Regions from separate parts of the Paraburkholderia sp. EB58 genome, predicted to be linked through region 2. Evidence: predicted binding sites of a transcription regulator. Region 2 holds the regulator's gene; the other holds the start of a gene.
What was found. The regulator FliA, encoded in region 2, starts transcription of late flagellar genes. The targets are predictions, from matches to a motif close to CTAAAGTTTNNNNNNNNNNNGCCGNTA.

Region 1: a site for FliA is predicted at 1,778-1,804, ahead of P3T40_RS19645 (DUF4088 family protein). Genes of this name have one in related genera too.

What each region holds. Positions count from the first base shown of each region.
Region 1 is NZ_JBNDMQ010000012.1:173,737-183,830, reverse strand. Features, by position in the region: gene P3T40_RS19650 (ATP-dependent helicase) at 1-672, shown strand, start outside; gene P3T40_RS19645 (DUF4088 family protein) at 836-1,618, opposite strand; gene P3T40_RS19640 (AzlD domain-containing protein) at 1,886-2,209, opposite strand; gene P3T40_RS19635 (AzlC family ABC transporter permease) at 2,209-2,877, opposite strand; gene P3T40_RS19630 (AraC family transcriptional regulator) at 3,082-3,909, opposite strand; gene P3T40_RS19625 (CreA family protein) at 3,972-4,445, opposite strand; tRNA gene P3T40_RS19620 (tRNA-Asn) at 4,676-4,751, opposite strand; tRNA gene P3T40_RS19615 (tRNA-Asn) at 4,811-4,886, opposite strand; gene fdxA (ferredoxin FdxA) at 5,020-5,343, opposite strand; gene pncB (nicotinate phosphoribosyltransferase) at 5,610-6,806, shown strand; gene P3T40_RS19600 (LutC/YkgG family protein) at 6,934-7,596, shown strand; gene P3T40_RS19595 (sodium:proton antiporter) at 7,692-9,116, shown strand; gene P3T40_RS19590 (2-hydroxyacid dehydrogenase) at 9,172-10,094, shown strand, end outside.
Region 2 is NZ_JBNDMQ010000002.1:444,532-454,625, reverse strand. Features, by position in the region: gene P3T40_RS04660 (flagellar hook-basal body complex protein) at 1-1,202, opposite strand, end outside; gene P3T40_RS04655 (flagellar hook assembly protein FlgD) at 1,250-1,933, opposite strand; gene flgC (flagellar basal body rod protein FlgC) at 1,990-2,415, opposite strand; gene flgB (flagellar basal body rod protein FlgB) at 2,523-3,020, opposite strand; gene flgA (flagellar basal body P-ring formation chaperone FlgA) at 3,241-4,746, shown strand; gene flgM (flagellar biosynthesis anti-sigma factor FlgM) at 4,888-5,241, shown strand; gene P3T40_RS04630 (flagella synthesis protein FlgN) at 5,318-5,761, shown strand; gene P3T40_RS04625 (RNA polymerase sigma factor FliA) at 5,940-6,674, opposite strand; gene P3T40_RS04620 (MinD/ParA family ATP-binding protein) at 6,702-7,571, opposite strand; gene flhF (flagellar biosynthesis protein FlhF) at 7,564-9,504, opposite strand; gene flhA (flagellar biosynthesis protein FlhA) at 9,767-10,094, opposite strand, start outside.

The DNA of each region.
Region 1 (10,094 bases), on a different contig from region 2:
CTCGAAGACTGGCAGCCCTTTGTTGCGTTGATGTCGAGCGTGTGCAGCCTGAGCTCGCCATGGCCGGCCGAGTTCGAACTGATCCGGCGCTGGTACGAGCCGCACCTCGAGCGCAACCATGAGGACGCCGCCTTCCGTCATGCGGATCTGCTGCAAATGGAAAGCATCGCCGCCACGTATGCGTCGCGCGAGCGCTTCCTTACGGAACTGACGCTCGACCCTCCCGACGCCACCAGCGGCGAATCCGGCGTGCCCTTACTGGACGAGGACTACCTGATCCTCTCGACGATTCACTCGGCGAAAGGGCAGGAGTGGCGCAATGTGTTCGTGCTGAATGGCGTCGACGGCTGCATTCCGTCGGATCTCGGCACTGGCAGTGACGCGGAGATCGACGAGGAGCGGCGCCTGCTGTACGTGGCGATGACGCGCGCCAGGGAGGATCTCCACATCGTCGTGCCGCAACGCTTCTATGTGCATAACCAGACGCATCTGGGCGACCGCCACGTCTGGGCGTCGCGCACGCGTTTCATCCCTGCGCATCTGATGCCGCTTTTCGATGCTTATGCCTGGCCGCGTATGCCTGAGCCCGTCGCGCCGAGCGCAGCGGGACTCGCTGCCGCGGCGCAGGCGAAGCTCGAAATTGCGGCGAAGCTCAAGAGAATGTGGGACTGAGCGCGGTTGCGGTGGCTCGGAACGGCGACGGTAGCGCACGACAACCGCGCGAGCGCAAGACGACGCGGGGCAGCGCAGGGCACTGCGGCAGCCGGTACAACGGCGGTAGCGCAGGACCACGCCTACTACGCAACCCCACGCCTACTACGCAACCCCACGCCCTTTAGCGCGTTTGTCGGGGCTGCTGTGCCGCCTGCCGTGTCTGCTCTTGCCGGGGGAGCGGCGTAAAGAAGGCTCGCAGCCACGCCGCGAGGCGCGAGAAAATATCGTAGGGCTCTTCGACGAAGATGTCGGGCTTCAGCAGGCGCAGATATTCCATGATCTGCTGTGCTTCCTGTTTCTGGAACGAGCCATGCGAGATGCCGAGGCGCAGCAGGCCGCGCAGTTCGCCGAGCTTTTCGCGCGCGGTGCTGCCGACGCTCGTCTCACAGGCCACTTTCGCTTCGTACACCCGCTGCCGCAGCGACTCGACAAGCCGCCACGCGGGCGTCTGCATGGCTTCTTCCAGCGCCTGGATGTCCTGCGCGGCGCCCTTGATCTGGGCGGCGAGCGGATCCACGAGCGACGCATCGCCTTCCGATTCCTTGACAATCGCCGCAGCCCAGTCGTGGCACTGCTTGGCCAGCTCCTCGGGGGTCCATTCTGAACGCGACGCAAAGCCGAAGCCGAACTCGGTGGCCTGCTGCATCAAAATCGCCACGACATCCGGAAATTCCTTGTCCAGCGTGCGCTTGGCCCACGCGTACTGGCCGCCCTGCAACATCCGCTTCACTGCATGTTCGGTGAGCGGCAGCATGTTGTCGAGCAGCTTGGCGCGCAGAAAGTCCTCAAACGATGGCGTCGCGAACTGCGGGTCGAGCTTGAGCGAGACGCGCAAAAAAGCGTCGAAATCCTTGCGCAAGGTTGCGACGGTTTCGTCTTTGAGTGAAAGGGTGATCTGACCCATGTCTTATCCCGTTTGGTCCTCCCGCGTGGCATCGCAAAAGTGCCGCCATCTGCGAACTGCCCCCGTGAGAGGGCGACGTCAATGCTCGACGCGGTTGATCCTGCATTGTTGCCGCATAACCAGCGGGGATACCTTCCCGACGAGCGGACCTCGACTGCATAACGGCGGATCGGGGTAAAACTTGAGGGCGCGGCGGGCCTCTGTGACCGGGCACAGCGCCGGTTGCGGCGCTGCACAAGGCTCACGGAGCATCCCAGGTAATGGGCTCTATTTGAGCACGATGCCTTGCCAGACAAAAAATACCGCGAGTCCAACGGCGATGGTCAGCAACGGCCGGCGGGTCAGTGCACTGACCGCTACGGCGGCGAGTGCGCCGACCAGTTGCGGATTGCGCCAGGTGAGCTCGGCACCGCCGCCGTGCGGAGAGACGGCCATCGGCACGATGATGGCCGTCAGCACCGTCACCGGCACGAATCCGAGAGCGGTGCGCACCAACTGTGGGAACACCAGCCGGTCGCCGAGTACGAACACGGTTGCACGGATCGTCCACGTGATCAGCGCCATGCCGAGAATCAGAACGACGTAGTTCATCATCGAGCCACCTCCGCGGTACGCGTCTGGCGGTTGGGGCGCGACAGCAGGACGCCGACCACGACTCCGGCGAACACCGCGCCGAGCAGGCCCAGCTTGTACGGCCACGCCTGCCAGAAGAACGCCAGCGCGCCCGAGGTGACGGCGGCGGCGACATAGCGCAGCGCGACGAGCTGCGGCACGACGATCGCGATAAAGGTGGCGACCATCGCGAAATCGAGCCCGAGCGACTGCAGACCGGGGAACGCCGCGCCGAACAGCAGGCCGGCCAGCGTCCAGATCTGCCAGTTGACATACATGGCGAGGCCCGCGCCGAGGAAGTAATACGGGCTCACCGAGCCGGGCGGATGATGCCGGTAGTGCGACCAGGCGACGGCGAAGACTTCGTCGGTGAGCACGCCGCCGAGCGCGAGGCGCCAGCGCAGCGGCAGATGCGAAACGTAGGGGGCGAGCGTGGCGCTATATAGCACGTGGCGCAGGTTGACGACCAGGGTGGTGGCCCACACCACGGCGAAGCTCGCGTGGCCCGCTATGAGGCCCAGCGCGATGAACTGGGCGGATCCAGCGAAGACCACGAGCGACATCAATTGCCCGTGCCACAGGTGCAGCGGGCCGGACGTGACGAGGGTGCCGAAGATCACGCCGAACGGCGCCGCGCCGACCATCATGGGGATGATGTCGCGCGCGCCGGCGTTGAATTCAGTCAAGCGGTTGGGATGGGTCAATCTTGCCTCCTTGGTCTGCCGAGCATAGCCGCGGCGGGGCCGGGAGGGCTTGTACGTTCTTGCTGTGGATGATGCTGTGCCGCCGGTTAGGCGAGCCCGCGGCCGCGGGCCGCTTCGCGCGAACTCGCTGTCCCGGCGCCGCGGCGCTCAGGCCGCCTGCCAGCGGCCCGGCGGCACCCCAAACATGCGCCGGAAGTGCCGCGTGAAATGGCTCTGGTCGGTGAAGCCGCTGGCCGCCGCCACCTCTGTGACGGGCACGCCGGCGCGCAACGGCGCCAGCGCACGTTGCAGCCGTACCTGATTGCGCCACGCGTGCGGCGGCATGCCCGTCGCCTGCGTGAAGAGGCGAGCCGCGTGGAATGGCGACAATCCAACTGTTCCGGCCAGTTCGGCCAGTTGGAGCGGGGTGGTGAGGTCGCCGGTCAGGTGCTCTTTCATGGTCGCGACGCGGGTGTCGTCGGCGGCGAGGCGCGCCGGCTTCGTTTGACCGCCCGAATAGCGGACCAGCAGCGTCGATAGCGCGTCGAGCATCGCAGCTTCAGCCGCGAGCGGATCGGCCTGCGCTTCAAGCAGGCGGTGAGCGCGTGCGAGCCGTTGGGCGAGGTCCAGATCGCGGATCACGCCGGGTTCGAACCACGGCAATGCCTGTTGCTGGCCGGCGACGTCGGTCGCGAGTTGCTGGATGAAATCAACCGGCGCATACAAGACGCGATAGCGCCAGCCTTCCTCGATAGCCCGTGCGCCCGTATGCAGCTCACCCGGATTGATGATGGGCACGCTGCCGGCTTCGGCGACGTAGTCGGTACCCAGATACCGGTACCCCTCCGCGCCGGCCACGATCACGGGGATGGTGTACGCGTCATGCCAATGCGGCGAGAACTCGTGATCGTGATATTCGGCCGTGAGCAGATCCGCGCCGGGCAAAAGCGGCGTGCGCCAGTAGCGGGCGGAATCGCGGAAACGGGTGACGGTCATGATGGAAATCCGGCTCGGCCTGCCAGTTTAGCGCGCGCCGGCGTGTTCCGTACAAGCGGCTTTCATTTGAGCGGGATGGTGGTGCCGGTGGGCATCGGCACGGCCGTCACGCTGTTTTTCGCGCTGCCGCTTGCGACGCGGTCGCTATAGGTCAGATACACCAGCGTGTTGCGCTTTGCATCGACCACGCGCACGACGTGCAGTGTCTTGAAGATCAGCGACATGCTCATGGAAAACACATCGGCTTGCTGCTTGAGCGGCCCGGTGAATTTGATCTCGCCGACCTGCCGGCAAGCAATCGACGCCTCCGTTGGATCTTCGGCGATGCCCAGCGTGCCTTTGATGCCGCCCGTGCGTGCTCGCGAGACATAGCAGGTGACACCTTGGACGAGCGGATCGTCGTAAGCCTCGACCACGACGCGGTCGGATCCGGTGAGATGGAAGTTGGTGTTGACGCTGGCCACTTCCTCGCTGTGGGCGAGCGGAGCGAAGAGGGCAGCAGCGGCGAGTGCGACGTACAAGAAGGTGGATTTCATTGGGAGACCGGAATAATCGCGCAGGGAAAGCCCCATCGTATAACGGCAAGCACGACGCAGGTGGCGTGTGCGAGGACCGCAGAAAGGAAGGCGTGAAAGCGGGAGGGAGGCGAAGGGGCTTTCCCTGCGTTGGGCGAAAGGTGAGAGCGCATCGCGCACTTCCCGTGCGCGCATCCAAACCCAGAACCCAAAACAAAAAGGCCCGCATGGATGCGGGCCTTCGAATTTTTTGGCTCCTCGACCTGGGCTCGAACCAGGGACCTACGGATTAACAGTCCGGCGCTCTACCGACTGAGCTATCGAGGAACAGCAGTACAACCTTTACATAAAAAAGCCCGTCTTGGTTAACGGGCCTTTGCAATTCTTGGCTCCCCGACCTGGGCTCGAACCAGGGACCTACGGATTAACAGTCCGGCGCTCTACCGACTGAGCTATCGGGGAACAACAACAGCAGAGAAGCGAAATTGTAGGGGGTGCTCCAAGGCCTGTCAAGACCCCGAACTCATCTCTATTTCATTCGAACATGAGAGCCGCAACGGAGTCCCGGCCGGGCCGGCGCACCGCCCATGGCCGCTCAGCGGGCGAGCAGAGCCAGTTTTTCCTTCACGTCCTTGAACTCATCTGCCTCGGGCAGCGGAGCCTTGGTTTTCGTGATGCTGGGCCAGCCCTTGGCGAGATCGGCATTCAGCGCGACGAAGTCCTGCTGGTCACCCGGCACGTCTTCTTCGGCGTAAATGGCGTTCACCGGACATTCGGCGACGCACACTGCACAGTCGATGCACTCATCGGGGTCGATCGCGAGGAAGTTGGGACCTTCGCGAAAGCAGTCCACCGGGCACACATCAACGCAGTCGGTATAGCGGCACTTGATGCAGCTTTCGGTCACAACGTGAGTCATTCAGGCAGCTCCTGCATGCGGTATCTGGGGAGGCGAAACGCCAAAAGCGCTATTGTAACGTAACGTCAAGTGGCGTATGTAGCAGCGGCCCAACCGGTTTATACGTTTTCGTGATTAGTTTATGGCGCCGCAGGCGGGCGGGCCGGTGGCGCGATATGGCCGCGCGCATTCGGGTAACATGCGTCAAGTCGGCGCGCCGGGGCGTGCCGCAGGCGCATGGGCCAGTTCAGGCCTTCCGTTTCTCCTGCTGTCCGGTTCGCACCATCATGATTATTACTTCGCTGCTCGATACTGATCTGTACAAGTTCACGATGATGCAGGTGGTTTTGCATCATTTTCCTGCCGCGAGCGTGGAATACCGCTTCCGCTGCCGGACCCCGAACGTCAACCTCGTGCCGTATATCGACGAGATCCGCGATGAAGTGCGCAAGCTGTGCGAGCTGCGCTTCACCGACGGCGAGCTTGATTACCTGCGGCGCATGCGCTTCATCAAGGGCGATTACATCGAGTTTCTCGCGCTCTTCCATCTGAACGACAAGTACATTTCGATCACGCCTTCGCCCAAGGGCAACGGCGAAATCGACATCGAAATCAAGGGGCCGTGGTTGCACACGATCCTGTTCGAGATTCCGGTGCTGGCGATCGTCAACGAGGTCTACTTCCGCAACACGCAGCGGGAGCCGGCGTACGGCGAAGGCCGCGAGCGTCTCTCCGAGAAGATCAAGCTGCTCGGCGCACGTCCTGAATTCGCGGACTGCAAGATCGCCGATTACGGCACGCGGCGCCGCTTCTCGAAGCGCTGGCACGAGGAGGTGATCCTCACGCTGAAAGACGACCTCGGCGAACAGTTCACCGGCACGAGCAACGTCTTTTACGCCATGAAGCATGGCCTGACACCGCTCGGCACGATGGCCCACGAATACCTGCAGGCCTGCCAGGCTCTCGGACCGCGGCTGCGCGATTCGCAGATTTTCGGCTTCGAGATGTGGGCGAAAGAATATCGCGGCGACCTCGGCATTGCGCTCTCAGATGTATATGGCATGGAAGCGTTCCTGCGCGACTTCGACATGTATTTCTGCAAGCTGTTCGACGGCGCACGCCATGACTCCGGCGATCCGTTCGACTGGGGCGAGCGCCTGCTCAAGCACTACGAGGCGAACCGCTGCGACCCGCGCACGAAGATTCTCGTGTTCTCGGACGCGCTGGATATCCCGAAGGTCCTGCAGCTATACGAACGCTTCCGCGGCCGCTGCAAGCTGGCGTTCGGAGTGGGCACCAACCTGACCAACGACCTCGGCTATAACCCGCTGCAGATCGTAATCAAGATGGTTCGCTGCAACGGCCAACCGGTCGCCAAGCTATCCGACTCGCCCGGCAAGAACATGTGCGAAGACAAGGCGTATCTGGCCTATCTGCGCCAGGTGTTCGGCATCAAGCAGCCGGACGAGGAAGTGTCGAAGTAACGTGTGTGGCGGGCGGTTGTTGCGCCCGCCTTGGCCATCTGGACGAGTGTTCGAGCGCGGGGTGGCCGGTATAATCCTCGCGACGCCGCACGGCTATCGTAACGAGACACTCGCGAGGATTTGGCCCATGGATACATCGATCGCCCGCCGCAACATTCTCGCGCGCATCCGCGCAGCCCAGGGGCGCGAAGCCGAACCTACCGCCTCCGAACTCGAGGCCGCTGCCGACTATCTCGCACGCCATCCGCAAGGCCCACGTCCGCCCATGCCGGACGATCTCACCGCACGCTTTATCGACGAGGCGCAGAAGATGGCGACCACCGTCGAGACCGTCGAAGCATTGAACGATGTGCCAGCTGCCGCGCATCGCTATCTCACGCAACATGGCTTGCCAGTTCAGGCAATTGCATGGCAAACGCTGCAGGATCTTGGCTGGATCGACGCGGGTCTCACCGTCGAATTCCGCAAGCCCGAAGATAGCGACGTGGTCGGCATCACGGGCTCTTTTTGCGCCACAGCGGAGACCGGCACACTGGTGCTGTTGTCCGGGCCTGAAACCTATGCGTCTGCGAGTCTGCTGCCTGAAACGCACATTGCTATCGTGCCGGCCTCGCGTATCGTCGCCGGGCATGAAGAGGCCTTCGAGCTGATTCGCGCTGAACGCGGCGAACTACCGCGCGCGGTCAACTTTGTCTCGGGCCCATCGCGCACCGGCGACATCGAGCAAACCATCGTGCTCGGCGCACATGGGCCTTATCGCGTGCATGCGATTGTCGTGCGCGGCGCATGAGCGAGAGGCGTGGCTGGTTGATCTGCACGCTGCGTGCCGCATGCGCTTCGTATGCGCGCCTCGCTAGGCCTGGAAAACAAAAGGATTCTTCGTATATGACGCGATATGCCGGATGGACGGGCACGGGGCTCGTCGCCGCACTCGCACTGTGGCCCCAACTGGCATCGGCCGCGACGCTGGACGGCGCGACGCTGTCGGCATGGTGGGGCCTGCCGTTCGCCGGCGTGCTGTTGTCGATCGCGGTGTTTCCGCTCATTGCGCCGACTTTCTGGCATCACCACTACGGCAAGATCGCGGCAGCATGGGCGATCGTGTTTCTCGTGCCGTTTGCCGTCACGTTCGGCGCGGGCGTTGCATTGGGAACATTCGTTCACGCGATGCTCGAAGAGTATGTGCCGTTCATCGTATTGCTGACCGCGCTTTATACCGTGGCGGGCGGCATCTGCGTGCGCGGCAACCTGCACGGCACGCCGCGCATGAATACGTCGATCATCGCACTGGGCACGGTACTCGCCAGCATCATGGGCACGACCGGCGCAGCCATGCTGCTGATCCGGCCGCTGCTGCGCGCCAACGATAATCGCAAGCATGTTGTGCACGTTGTCGTGTTTTTTATCTTTCTGGTCGCCAATGCCGGCGGCTCGCTGTCGCCGCTCGGCGACCCGCCGCTTTTTCTCGGCTTTCTCAACGGCGTGAGTTTCTTCTGGACCACCACGCATCTGGCGTTGCCGATGCTGTTCGTCTGCGGCGTGCTGCTTGTGACGTTTTACGCGCTCGATTCGTACTATTACCATCGCCGTGAAGAGGAGCGCTCGCCGTTTCTCGATCCGACGCCTGACACGCCGCTCCTCGGCATCGACGGCAAAATCAACTTCGTGCTGCTTGGTATGGTGATCGCTCTCGTGCTGATGAGCGGCTTGTGGAAGCCGGGCATCGAGTTCGACGTCTTCGGCACGCACGTTGCGTTGCAGAACGCGGTGCGCGATGTGGCGCTGATCGGCGTCACGCTGTTGTCACTGGCCGTGACGCCGCGCGCGGGGCGCGCAGGCAATGACTTTAACTGGGCGCCGATCGAAGAGGTGGCGAAGCTGTTCGCGGGCATCTTCGTGACGATTGCGCCGGTCATCACGATTTTGCGCGCCGGCGACGCGGGGGCCTTCGCGGGCATCGTGCATCTGGTCAACGACGCGTCCGGCCAGCCGCATGACGCGATGTATTTCTGGGCGACAGGTTTGCTCTCGTCGTTCCTTGACAATGCGCCGACCTATCTCGTGTTCTTCAATCTCGCCGGCGGCGACGCGCAAACCTTGATGACGCAGGGCGCCGCCACGCTGGCTGCGATCTCGGCCGGCGCGGTATTCATGGGCGCGAACAGCTATATCGGCAATGCGCCAAACTTCATGGTGAAGGCGATCGCGGAGTCTCGCGGCGTGCGCATGCCGAGCTTTTTTGCGTATCTGGGCTGGTCGGTCGCGATACTGGTACCGGTGTTTCTCGTGACGACCTGGTTGTTCTTTTAGCGGTTGATGATGACGGGACCGCTGGCGGTTCCGTCACGCTATTCGGAGAATTGCAATGCAGAAGATTCTTGTTGCCCGTCCGATTTTTCCGGATGTAATCGAACGCCTCAAACAGCATTTCGAGGTTGACTGGAACAACGGCGAGGTCCTCTCCGCCGAAGAACTGACGCGCCGTCTCGCCGACAAGGACGGCGCGCTGACTGCCGGCGACCCGGTCGGCGCGGCTGTGCTAGCGGCGGCGCCGCGACTGCGGGTCGTGTCTAACATGGCGGTCGGCTACAACAATTTCGACATGGCTGCGTTCAACGCGGCGAACGCCCTCGGCACCAATACGCCGGACGTGCTGAACGAATCCACCGCCGATTTCGGCTGGGCGCTGATGATGGCAGCGGCGCGCCGCGTCACCGAGTCCGAGCACTGGCTGCGCGCCGGCAAGTGGCAGAAGTGGGCATACGACGGCTTTCTCGGCACCGACGTGTATGGTTCGACGCTCGGTGTGATCGGCATGGGCCGCATCGGCCAGGCGCTGGCGCGCCGTGCCCGCGGCTTCAACATGCAGGTTATCTATCACAACCGCTCGCGGGTCGCGCCTGAGATCGAAGCCGAACTGAACGCACAGTATGTGTCGAAAGCGGAGTTGTTGAAGCGGGCCGATCACGTCGTCCTCGTGTTGCCCTATACCAAAGACAACCATCACACGATCGGCGCAGCGGAACTCGCGCAGATGAAGCCAACGGCGACGCTCACCAACATCGCGCGTGGCGGCATCGTCGACGACGCGGCGCTGGCCGAGGCCTTGCGCGCGAACCGTATCGCGGCGGCGGGGCTCGATGTCTACGAGGGCGAGCCGAACCTGAATCCGGCACTGCTCACTGTGTCGAACGTCGTGCTGACACCGCATATTGCGAGTGCGACAGAATCGACCCGGCGCGCGATGGCTAATCTCGCTGCGGACAATCTGATCGCCGGGCTCGGTGA
Region 2 (10,094 bases):
ACGCCGTCCGGACCGATCGAGTAACTCGATAGTGTGCCGGCCGCGAAACCGTTGTTCGTCGGGGAGCCGTTGAGCCCGGTCTGGCCACCGTACTGTGTCGTTCCCGTCAGGTTCAGCGTGATCTGCTGCGGCGTGCCGGATCCGTCCGTATTCGGAATCGAGAACACCAGTGAATCCGGTACGGTCGACGGCGTCGTGCTCGTCACGCTGGTCAGCGTGCCGGAACTGTTGAACTGCGCGGTGCCGACAAGAGCCGCCGTGGAACCTGCGACGCCTGCGTAGATGTTCCAGTTGCCCGAACTCGTCTTCGCGAAGTAATAGTCGACGGTTTGTTGGCCGCCGAGCGAGTCGTAGGCCGTGAAATTATTCCCGTAGTTGTAGGTTGTCGAGGCGTTCTGGTTGAAGGTGGTATTCGCCACCGTCACCGTGTCGTTGTTCCCGGGTGTGCCAGTAAACGCCACGCTCTGACCGGCGCCGAGCGGAATCGCCGTACCCGCGGTGTAAGTACCGGTCACGGGCGCCGTACCGGCCGTCGTGTCCTGGACCGAATACGTGTACGTCGGGGGCGTGCCCGTTGCGGTAAAGGTGATCGTGTAGGCGTCCGAGTTGGTCGTCTGGGTCGGGTCCGTGACCGTCACGCCGCTGCTCACGAGCGAGCCGGTATCGGTCGTGGAGGGGGTCGCGACCGTACCGATCGTAGCCACGGCCTGCGCGTCCAGGTTGAACTGGGCGCCGACGGTGGTCGTCTCCGACGGCGCGATGTTCTGGGTCGGCACCGTCAGCGGCACGGTTTGCGCGGTATTGATGACGCCGGCGGCGTTGGCTGCGTAACCCATCACCTGCAAGCCTTGCGCATTCGTGATCTGGCCGGCCTTGTTCACCTGGAATATGCCGTTGCGCGAATACGTGAGCGACCCATTGTTGGACATCTGGAAGAAGCCACTGCCGTTAATGGCGACATCCAGCGACTGGCCTGTCGTATCAATCGTGCCCTGCGAGAACTGCTGCTGCACTTCGGCGAGCTGCGTGCCAATACCAATCTGGTCGTTCACGGCCGTGGCGACCGAGTTTGCATACAGATCGGCGAACACGGCGGTGCCGCTCTTGAAACCGACCGTGTCCGAGTTGGCAATGTTGTTGCCAATCACGTCCAGATCGCTCGATGCGGCCGACAGGCCGCTCAAACCTTGCTGATAACCCATGACGGTCTCCGTTCCGGAAAATGTCTAAATCTGGTTGAACTGTTTGCTTAGAGGACTGCCGCGACCGAAGTCAGGGGAACCGTATTGCCGTTCGACAACACGAGGCTCGGCGCACCGTTCGCACCCTGCACGACGCTCTCGACGACGCCCGGCGTGAGCGCGGTGGCGGTGCCGGCCGCACCGGTCGGCAACACACCTGTCGCAGTGATCGTGTAATTGCCGGCAGGCAACGCGTTGCCCGAAGAATCGACCGGTGACCACGTGATCGGCACGGTGCCGGCCAACTGGTTGCCGAGATTGAGTGTGTTGACGACCTGGCCGGACGAGTTCACCACGTTGACCTGCACGTTGTCCTCGGCGGTGGCAAGCTGCACGCCGAACTCGTTGGTCTTGCCGCTCGCCACGGTGATCGAGTTTCCCGGAGCCAGCACGCTCGAGTTGATCAGCAACGCAGCTTGCGAGGTCTGGCCTGCATTGAGCTGCGTCGACAGCGACGAAAGCGAGGTGTTCAACTGGCTGATGCCCGTCACGGTGTTGATTTCCGCGAGCTGCGAGGTCATCTGCGAGCTGTCCATCGGGTTGGTCGGATCCTGGTTTTGCAACTGCGTGACGAGCAGTTGCAAAAAGGTGCTCTGCAGCGATGCGCCCGAATTGGCGGAACTGCTCGCGGAACTGGCCGACGAACTGGACGCCGAACCGGTCGCCGAGTTCGCGCTCATCGTGTCCTGCATGAGGTTTGAGACCGTAGTCCCGCTGCCGCCGATTGGTGTGGTCAAGGAAGTGCTCCTCAGGTTCCGATGGTGAGAGTTTTCAGCATCAACGTCTTTGCTGTATTCAGGGTTTCGACGTTCGCCTGATAAGCGCGCGACGCCGAGATCATGTTGACCATTTCTTCCACCGGGTCGACGTTCGGCATCGTCACGTAGCCGTTCGCGTCGGCCGCGGGGTTGCCCGGGTCGTAGGTCTGCTTCATCGGCGTCGGATCGTCCACCACACCAGTCACCTGCACGCCGCCGACCTGCTGGCCGGACGCGGAACGCGAGCCACCAAGCGGGTTGACTGCGAACACGACCTGCTTGGCCTTGTACGGTTGACCGTCCGGACCCGTCGTACTGTCGGCGTTCGCCAGGTTCGACGCCGTCACGTTGAGCCGTTGCGATTCGGCCGACATGGCCGAACCGGCGACAGTGAAAATATTCATCAGGGATGGCATGGCTTCTCTGACCTCTCCTGCCGGCAGGTTCCGGCTTGGTTGATTCCCGTGTGCGTGGTTTTTAGCGGATACATCCAGCGTGTGCCGGTCGTCGCATCAGAACTCCATCAGGAGCCGGACGTGATCGCCGACAGCATCGATTTGATCTGGCCAGACACTTCCGTCATGGTCGATTCGAAATGCAGCGAGTTATCGGCAAACTGCACGCGTTCCGCGTCGAGGTCCACCGTGTTGCCATCGAGTGACGGTTGCACCGGAATGCGGTACTGCAGTTGGCCGTAGTCGTCGCTCGGGCCGCCGGTGGCGATCAGGCTCGCCTTGCCGGCCATGTGGCCCGGCTCGTCGGACGCCATCGTCATGCCGCTCGTGACATCAGCGGACTGTGTCATCGCCAGCGTCGAGCTGTTCGATGTGCCGGTGCCGTTGGTGCTGCCGCCGTTCTTTCTCAGCGCCCCTGCGAGGGTCGACGAGAAATCGACATCGCGCGCCTTGTAACCTGGCGTGTCGGCATTCGCGATATTCGACGACAGCAATTCCTGCCGGTACGAGCGGACATCGAGCACCTGACGGCCAAAGGCAAATTCGGCATCGAGTTTGTCGAGCATTGAAATCTCCGGATAACGTTCCCGCGTCTGCCGTGCGTTGCAACGCGCACGTCAGATGCGGCGCCCCAAAAGGCCTTTTTGCATGAGAAGCATCTTAGGCGCGCCGTGCAAGCGGCAATCGTCGGAATAACCGGGGAAGGTCGCCTCTATTCGACGCTTGCGGGATAAGCGGCGTCACTAGAATGCAATTCGTACCTTTGCCACATGCTGGAGATTCACGATGGCCCGACCCACTCGCGATGTGCCGCAGCCGCGCTGCCGCATCGTTACGCGACGCACTGCTGCTGCCTGGCTGGTGTGCGCAGTGGCGGGTGTGTGGTTCGCGCCTGTGGCGCTTGCCCAGCAGGCGGGTGGTCCGATCGTGATCCCGGGCCCCGGTGAACAGAACCCGGCCGATCTCGCCAGGATGACCGCGATGGCGACCAGCGCCAGCGGCAACCACAGCACACGGGCGATGAATCCGCAGCTCGCAGCGGTGATGACGCCTTCGGCGACACTGCCGGTCAGCGATCGGTTTAGCGCGCTGGCGAACGCGAGTGGCGCCATCGTGATTCCCGGGACCGGTGAGGCCGCGGCGCCGGGCGCCCCGGTCATGGTGAGCACGCCGCAAGTCAGTCCTGCGAACAACCCCGGCCTCACCCGCGTCAACATGAGCCCAGCGCTCGCCGCAAGCCAGGTCGTGCCGGTGATCGTCACCTCGGCGCCGCCGCGCGCCTACGCCGCGTCCGTGCGGCCGGTCAATGCGGCTCCGGCCACCGTGCCGGCTGCGGCACCCGCGAGCGATATCGAAATCGACAGCCTCGCCTCGCGCGGTGAGCCGCCTGAACTCGGCGCCAGCGCACCGGCCCGCAGCCCGGCGCCGCGCGTCGCCGCAGTGCGGGTCCAAACGTTAGCTCGGGTGCAGAACCAGGCGCAAGCACTCGCTGAGGCGGCGCAACGCGAGCAGGCAGTGCGGGCTCTGCAGCCCGCGCAGGCAGCGCAAGCGGCACAAACGGCACAAACGGCAGCCAATCCAGCACTCAATCCGGCGCTTCAGCCAGCCCAAGCCGCTCAGACCACGCAGGCGTCTCAGCCGGCCCAAGCCGCCGTGCCGGTACCGGCAGGCCAGGAAGACGGCGAACTGATCCACGCCGCAGCGCTCGACTTCCTCAAGCAGCAGGCCAACGGCTTGCCCGGCAATGTCGAACTGACCGTGGCGCAGGCCTTCCCGCGCGGGCTCGCGGCCTGCGCCACGCTGCAGCCTTTCATGCCGAACGGCGCGCGCCTGTGGGGCCGTACTACGGTGGGGGTCCGCTGCACGAGCGGGCATCCGTGGACAGTCTGGCTGCAGGCCAAGGTTTCGATCCACGCGACCTACTACGTAGCCGCACGGGCCATGATGCCCGGCGAGGTGATTTCGGAAGCCGATATAGAGGGGCGCGACGGCGATCTGACCATGCTGCCCATGTCGATCATCACGGCGCCGTCGCAAGCGATCGGTTCAGTCACGTTGATGCGGGTCGGCGCGGGTCTGCCGCTGCGTCAGGACATGTTGAAGAACACCGCCTCGGTGACCGCGGGAACGCTGGTGCGGGTGGTGGCGCAGGGCGACGGCTTTTCGATTTCCTCGGAAGGCAGCGCGCTGAGCAATGCGACGCCGGGCCAGCCGGTCAGGGTGAGGACCTCCACGGGCCAGATTCTCATGGGGATCGTGAAGAACAGTTCAACGGTTCAGATCCAGATGTGATCCGAACCCGAAACCGGGCGCGGGACGGGAATTCACGCGAAAGTCTGGTCGGCGCCGCCGTTACAAAGGGATACACCAATTGCGCTAAAGTTTGGCTTCTTGATTGCCGTTATAAGAATCAAATCGTTCAGGAAGCCAATCGTGAAAATCGATTCCACCACCAGCACCCAGACAGACAGCCTGACCAACGGCGCGACGCGCACGCAGCAGGACAGTCTGACGACGGCGGCTAGCCCCGCCCAAGGCGCGACCACCACCGCGCAAGCCGCCACCGGCTCGGGTGGCGACGCGAATGTGAGCCTGTCGGGCCTGTCGTCCGACCTGCGTAACTTGGCAACCTCGGGTTCGGCAGACATCGACACCGCTCACGTCGAATCGATTAAGGCGGCCATCAAGAACGGCACACTGACCATCGATCCGGGCAAGATTGCTGACGGCGTGCTTGAAACCACCCGCAGCCTGTTGCAAACGAGAGCCCCGGCGACCGGCAATTAAGGTTGGACGCCGTCAGGCGACACCTTAAAACCCTGGCCCGCGCGTCATGAGCGGGCCGCCGTGAAAGCGAGTTGCGATGAAAGACGCCCTGCTTGCCACCGTTATCGACGAGTACGCCACCATCGAAGCATTCGCCTCGGTGCTGGTCGCCGAACAGAAAGCGTTGTGCCAGGTCAATCCGGCTGAGATGTTGCGGCCGATCGTCGAGAAGAAAATCGAACTGGTCGGCAAGCTGGCGACGCTGGAGAAGATCCGCGACAGCCAACTCGCCGAAATGGGCTTGCCGGGCGGCTGGAGCGGCATCGAACTGGCCGCCGGGCGCGACCCGAAGCTCGCCGCGCAATGGGCTTTGCTGCAGCAGTCCGCCAAGCGCGCACATCGCTCCAACAAGACCAATGGCGTGCTGATCCGCACCCGCATGGACTACAACCAGCGCGCCCTCGATGTGCTGCAGGTTCGCCCGCCGAAGCCCTCGTTCTACGGGCCGAATGGCCGGGTCCCGGGATTCGGCGCACTTTAAGTCAAGAAGCCGGTCGCGGCGCGAGTGTTGTCTGAACTTGCGTCGGGCCGGTTTTGTCTTTTTGGGTGGCCCCCGCGCTGCCTGTCTCCCCCTCCCCCAAAAAAAAGCCGTCACTAGGACGGCGTTCAATCTCAAAGCTTCTGCGCGGTTGCGACAGCGTACCGTCGCCCGCGTCGATTTATTCGGCTTCGGCCTTCGCCCAGGCCATCTCGCGCAGGCGCGTGCGCAACCGCGCCACCGCCTGGCTGTGCAACTGGCAGACCCGCGATTCGCTGACTTCCATCACCGCGCCAATTTCGCGCAGGTTCATGCCGCGCTCGTAGTACAGCGACATCAACAGCTTTTCGCGCTCCGGCAGGCGCTCGATCGCCTCGACCAGCGCGGCGCGTAGGCTTTCGTCCAGCAGCGCGGAGAGCGGGTCCGAGTGATCGACGCAATAGCGGTCGAGGAACGGCTCGTCGTCAGCGGAACGGTCGAAGTCTTCGTAATAGATCAGCTGGCTGCCATGCAGGTCCTGCAGCATCGACTGATATTCGTCGAGCGGCATCTTCAGATGACCGGCGATCTCCGTTTCGCTGGCCGAGCGACCCAGCGTCTGTTCGACCTGGTGCACGGCCGTCTCCACCTCACGCGAGGTGCGGCGCAGGCTGCGCGGCAGCCAGTCGTTGCTGCGCAGCTCGTCGAGCATCGCGCCGCGAATCCGCTGGCTCGCGTAGGTCTCGAACTGCGCGCCCTGGTCTTCCTTGTACCGGCTCGCAGCATCCAGCAGCCCGATCATGCCGGCCTGAATCAAGTCGTCGAGATCGACGCTCGCCGGCATTTTCGCGACTAGCTGCAAGCCGAGCCGCCGCACCAGCGGCGCGTACTTCGTCAGAACCTCGGCTTGGGAAATCTTTCCCTGAGCGTTGTACATCGTGCTCCCCTTGTCCGCATCGCCCCTTCAGGCGGGCTGCGCAGACGGTTGGTCGGCGTGTTGCGCCGCTGTTACTGTCGCCGGGGCCACCCAGTGGTGGCGTGACGACATCGCTGGCCGCATCGGCCAGTACTGCAATTCGGCGGCGAGATGCCGGTAACCACGCGCGGCCGGTGTCGACGGAAATGCGTCGACGACGCAGCGCGACAGTTCGAGCGCCCGGGCCATGCGCGGATCGGCGGCGATACAGCCGGCGTCGTCCAGCGACACGGTCAGATAACGCCCCGCCACCCCCGCGAGGTTTTCAAATGCGGTGTGCGCGTCGGTGACGCTTTGCACGAGATTCACCAGCACGCGGAACTGGCCGATGCCGTGTGCGTAATGCAGACGCTTCATGCAGGCGTACGCATCGGTGATCGCCTGGGCGGCCACCCGCGTGACGATCATCAGGTCATGCGCCTGCATCGCCAGCGCGGAGAGTTGGCCGAGCCGGTCGAGCTGCGCGTCGATCAATACGACATCAGCGGGACCTTCCAGCACCACGCTCAGTTGCTCTGCGCTGTAGCCTTCGCGATTGCTGCGCGAGGCGGCCAGCACGGAAAAACCGAGTGCGTGGCGAGCCACGGCCGCTTCGAGCGGCATCTCGCCGCGCATTACCGCCGCGAAGTTGCCCGCACCGCGCACGCCGCCGAGCATCGCGCTCACTGAGTGATCGCCGAGGCACTCGTCGATCACCAGCACATCCTTGCCCTGTTCGGCCAGCGCGGCCGCCAGATTGACAACCGTCGTGGTGCAACCGACGCTGGTCGAGCCGCCCGTCACCGCCACAACCCGTGAACCGCTGCGGGCCAACAGACGCCGCAGTCCTTCTGCTTGATCCGAAACGACTTTATCCAAAACGTACCTCGTGCAGTTCGGACGTCGAGCGCGCGGAGAGCGCCGAGAGCAAGGCCGGAATATCGTCGTCGTGTGGCACGAACGGCGAGCTGTCGCGCGGAATGCAGAAGGCGCTTTTGATCAGGAATTTTTTGGTCGCAACATACAGGTTCTCGGGCACCTTCTGGCCGGTCGAAACGTAATGCACCGGCAGCTTGTAGCGGATCACCGTGTCGAGCACACCGCCCAGATTGGTGGCTTCGTCGAGCTTGGTCAGGATGCAGCCGGCGAGCGGCTGCTGATCCGGTGCGCGCTGGTAGGCCTGCACGACCTCGTTGAGCGTGTCACCGTGGCTGGTCGCGTTGAGCAGCAGCAGACGTTGCACCGGTTGACCGGCGCGGCACAACATGGATATCTGGTCAGACACGGAGCGATCGCGCTGGCTCATGCCGATCGTGTCGATCAGCACGATGTGCTTGTTGCGCAGCTCGGCAAGCGCCAGTTGCAGATCGGCGCCGTCCTTCACGGCGTGTACCGAGACGCCGAGGATCTTGCCGAAAATGCGCAGTTGCTCGTGGCCGCCAATCCGGTAGCTGTCGGTGGTCAGGAGTGCCACCTTGCTCGCGCCGAAACGCATCACGCAACGCGCGGCGAGTTTGGCTGTGGTGGTGGTCTTGCCGACGCCCGTCGGGCCCATCAGCGCGAACACGCCGCCACGCTCCATCAGCGCGTCTTCGTTTTCCATGATCGGCAGGTTCGACTCGAGCACGCTGCGCACCCAGTCCATCCCGCCTTCCATGTTGTCGACTTCAGGTGGCAGGTTGTCGACCATCATCTGCACCAGTTGCGCGGAGAAGCCCGCGGCGAACAGGTGCTTGGTCAGCGACGCGCGCGTCGGGCTGCGGCGCTGGCGGTCGGCCCACAGCAGGCCGGCGAAGTGTTCCTCCATCATGCCGCGCATCGAGGAGAGCTCGCTCATCACCGTTTCGTTGACGACCTGCTCCATGCGCGCCTTGATGGCTTCCGTGACGCTCGCGGCGGTATTGTTCGGCGCGCGGGTGTCGTCCATCGGGTTCGTCTTCTGTGCAGCGCGGCGCGCGGCGAGTTGTGCGGCTTCGCGCGCCCAGTCGGGCGTTTCGGCGTTGCTAAACGAGGTCCGTGCGCCGACTTGAATCTCAGCCGGTGCACCGAGGCCCTTCGCCATCGCCGCAGCCGGCGTCATCGACGAAGGCCGTGCACTGTAGGCGCCCTGCTGCTTGCCGGCAATGTTGCGCGCGTGGTCGATCAGCCAGGGGTTCGACTCCGCCATCGTGCGGGGCGCAACCGGGGCAAGCGACGCCGGTGCCGGCGGAATGCCTGCGGCCTTCAGGACGTCGGCGCGGATGTCGTCGCTGGTGCGCGGCACTTGCGGGACGGACGGCGCCGGTGCTGCCGAGGCGGCTTGCGCTTGCGGTGCAGCTTGCAGTGCCGGCGTGATTTGTGAGGCTTGGCCGGCTTGCGAACCAAGCGGTGCTTGTCCAGCGGCAGCGCTCTGCGAGATCGCGCCGGCCGGCTGTTCCGTTGCTGCAGCTGCAGTTACCGTTGCGGCCGGTGCCGGTGCTGCTGCACTTGCCGCCGGCTGCGCCGGCGTGTTGCTGGCCGACGTGCTCTCGGTACCGGCTTCCGGGCTCGCGCCGAACACCGATGAAAACACGTCCGGCATGCCGCTCGCGTAGGGATTGGCTTGCATCATCGGCGCGCGGGCGGGCGCTGCTGACGATGGCGCGGCTGCGCTGGCGCCGTCGCGCTTCTTCGGGGTGATCGCCGCGAGTTCGCTGTCGGCGAGTGCGACGATTTCGACGGTACCGTCCTCGATCGTGCGGTTCGACAGCACGACCGCGTCGGGGCCCAGAGCCTCGCGAACGAGGCGCAGCGCGTCGCGACTGGTAGCACCGACAAATTTACGAATGTTCAAGCTCGACCCCCGATGAGGTTAACGGACCGGCAACATACCGCTTCCCATTGAGATCGATTATTGCGAAAGATGTCCAGGGACGATCGGTTGATAAAGGCCGGGAAAGGTAGGCAATTCGCGTGATGGGCCAGGCTCCGGCACCGCGCCGTGCAAAAGCTAACCCGCATGGAAAATCCCTGCAGGCACGCTAGAAAGCAGCGGCTATGGCTCAAATGAAAACCGGCGCATCGAGCGCCGGTCTGGGGAGTGCAGCGGATAGGGCTTATGCGCCAATCAGATTCACCACCTTGACGTTGCGCGTATCCGGCACTTCTGCATAGGACAGCACCTTCAGTTGCGGCAGGCTGCGGCGCAGGAAACGCGCGAGCATCGGCCGCAGGGCATGCTGCACCAGCAGCACCGGCGCGAGCCCAAGGTTCTGCTGTCGCGTCATGGCCTTTTGCGTCTCCGTCATCAGCGTGTTCGCAAGACCCGGTTCGAGCCCAGGGTTGGGGCCGGTCGAAAGCGCCTGCGACAGTACCCGTTCGAGGTTCGAATCAAGACCCATCACCTGCATTTCGCCGGTGCCGGGGAACCACTGCTGGCTGATC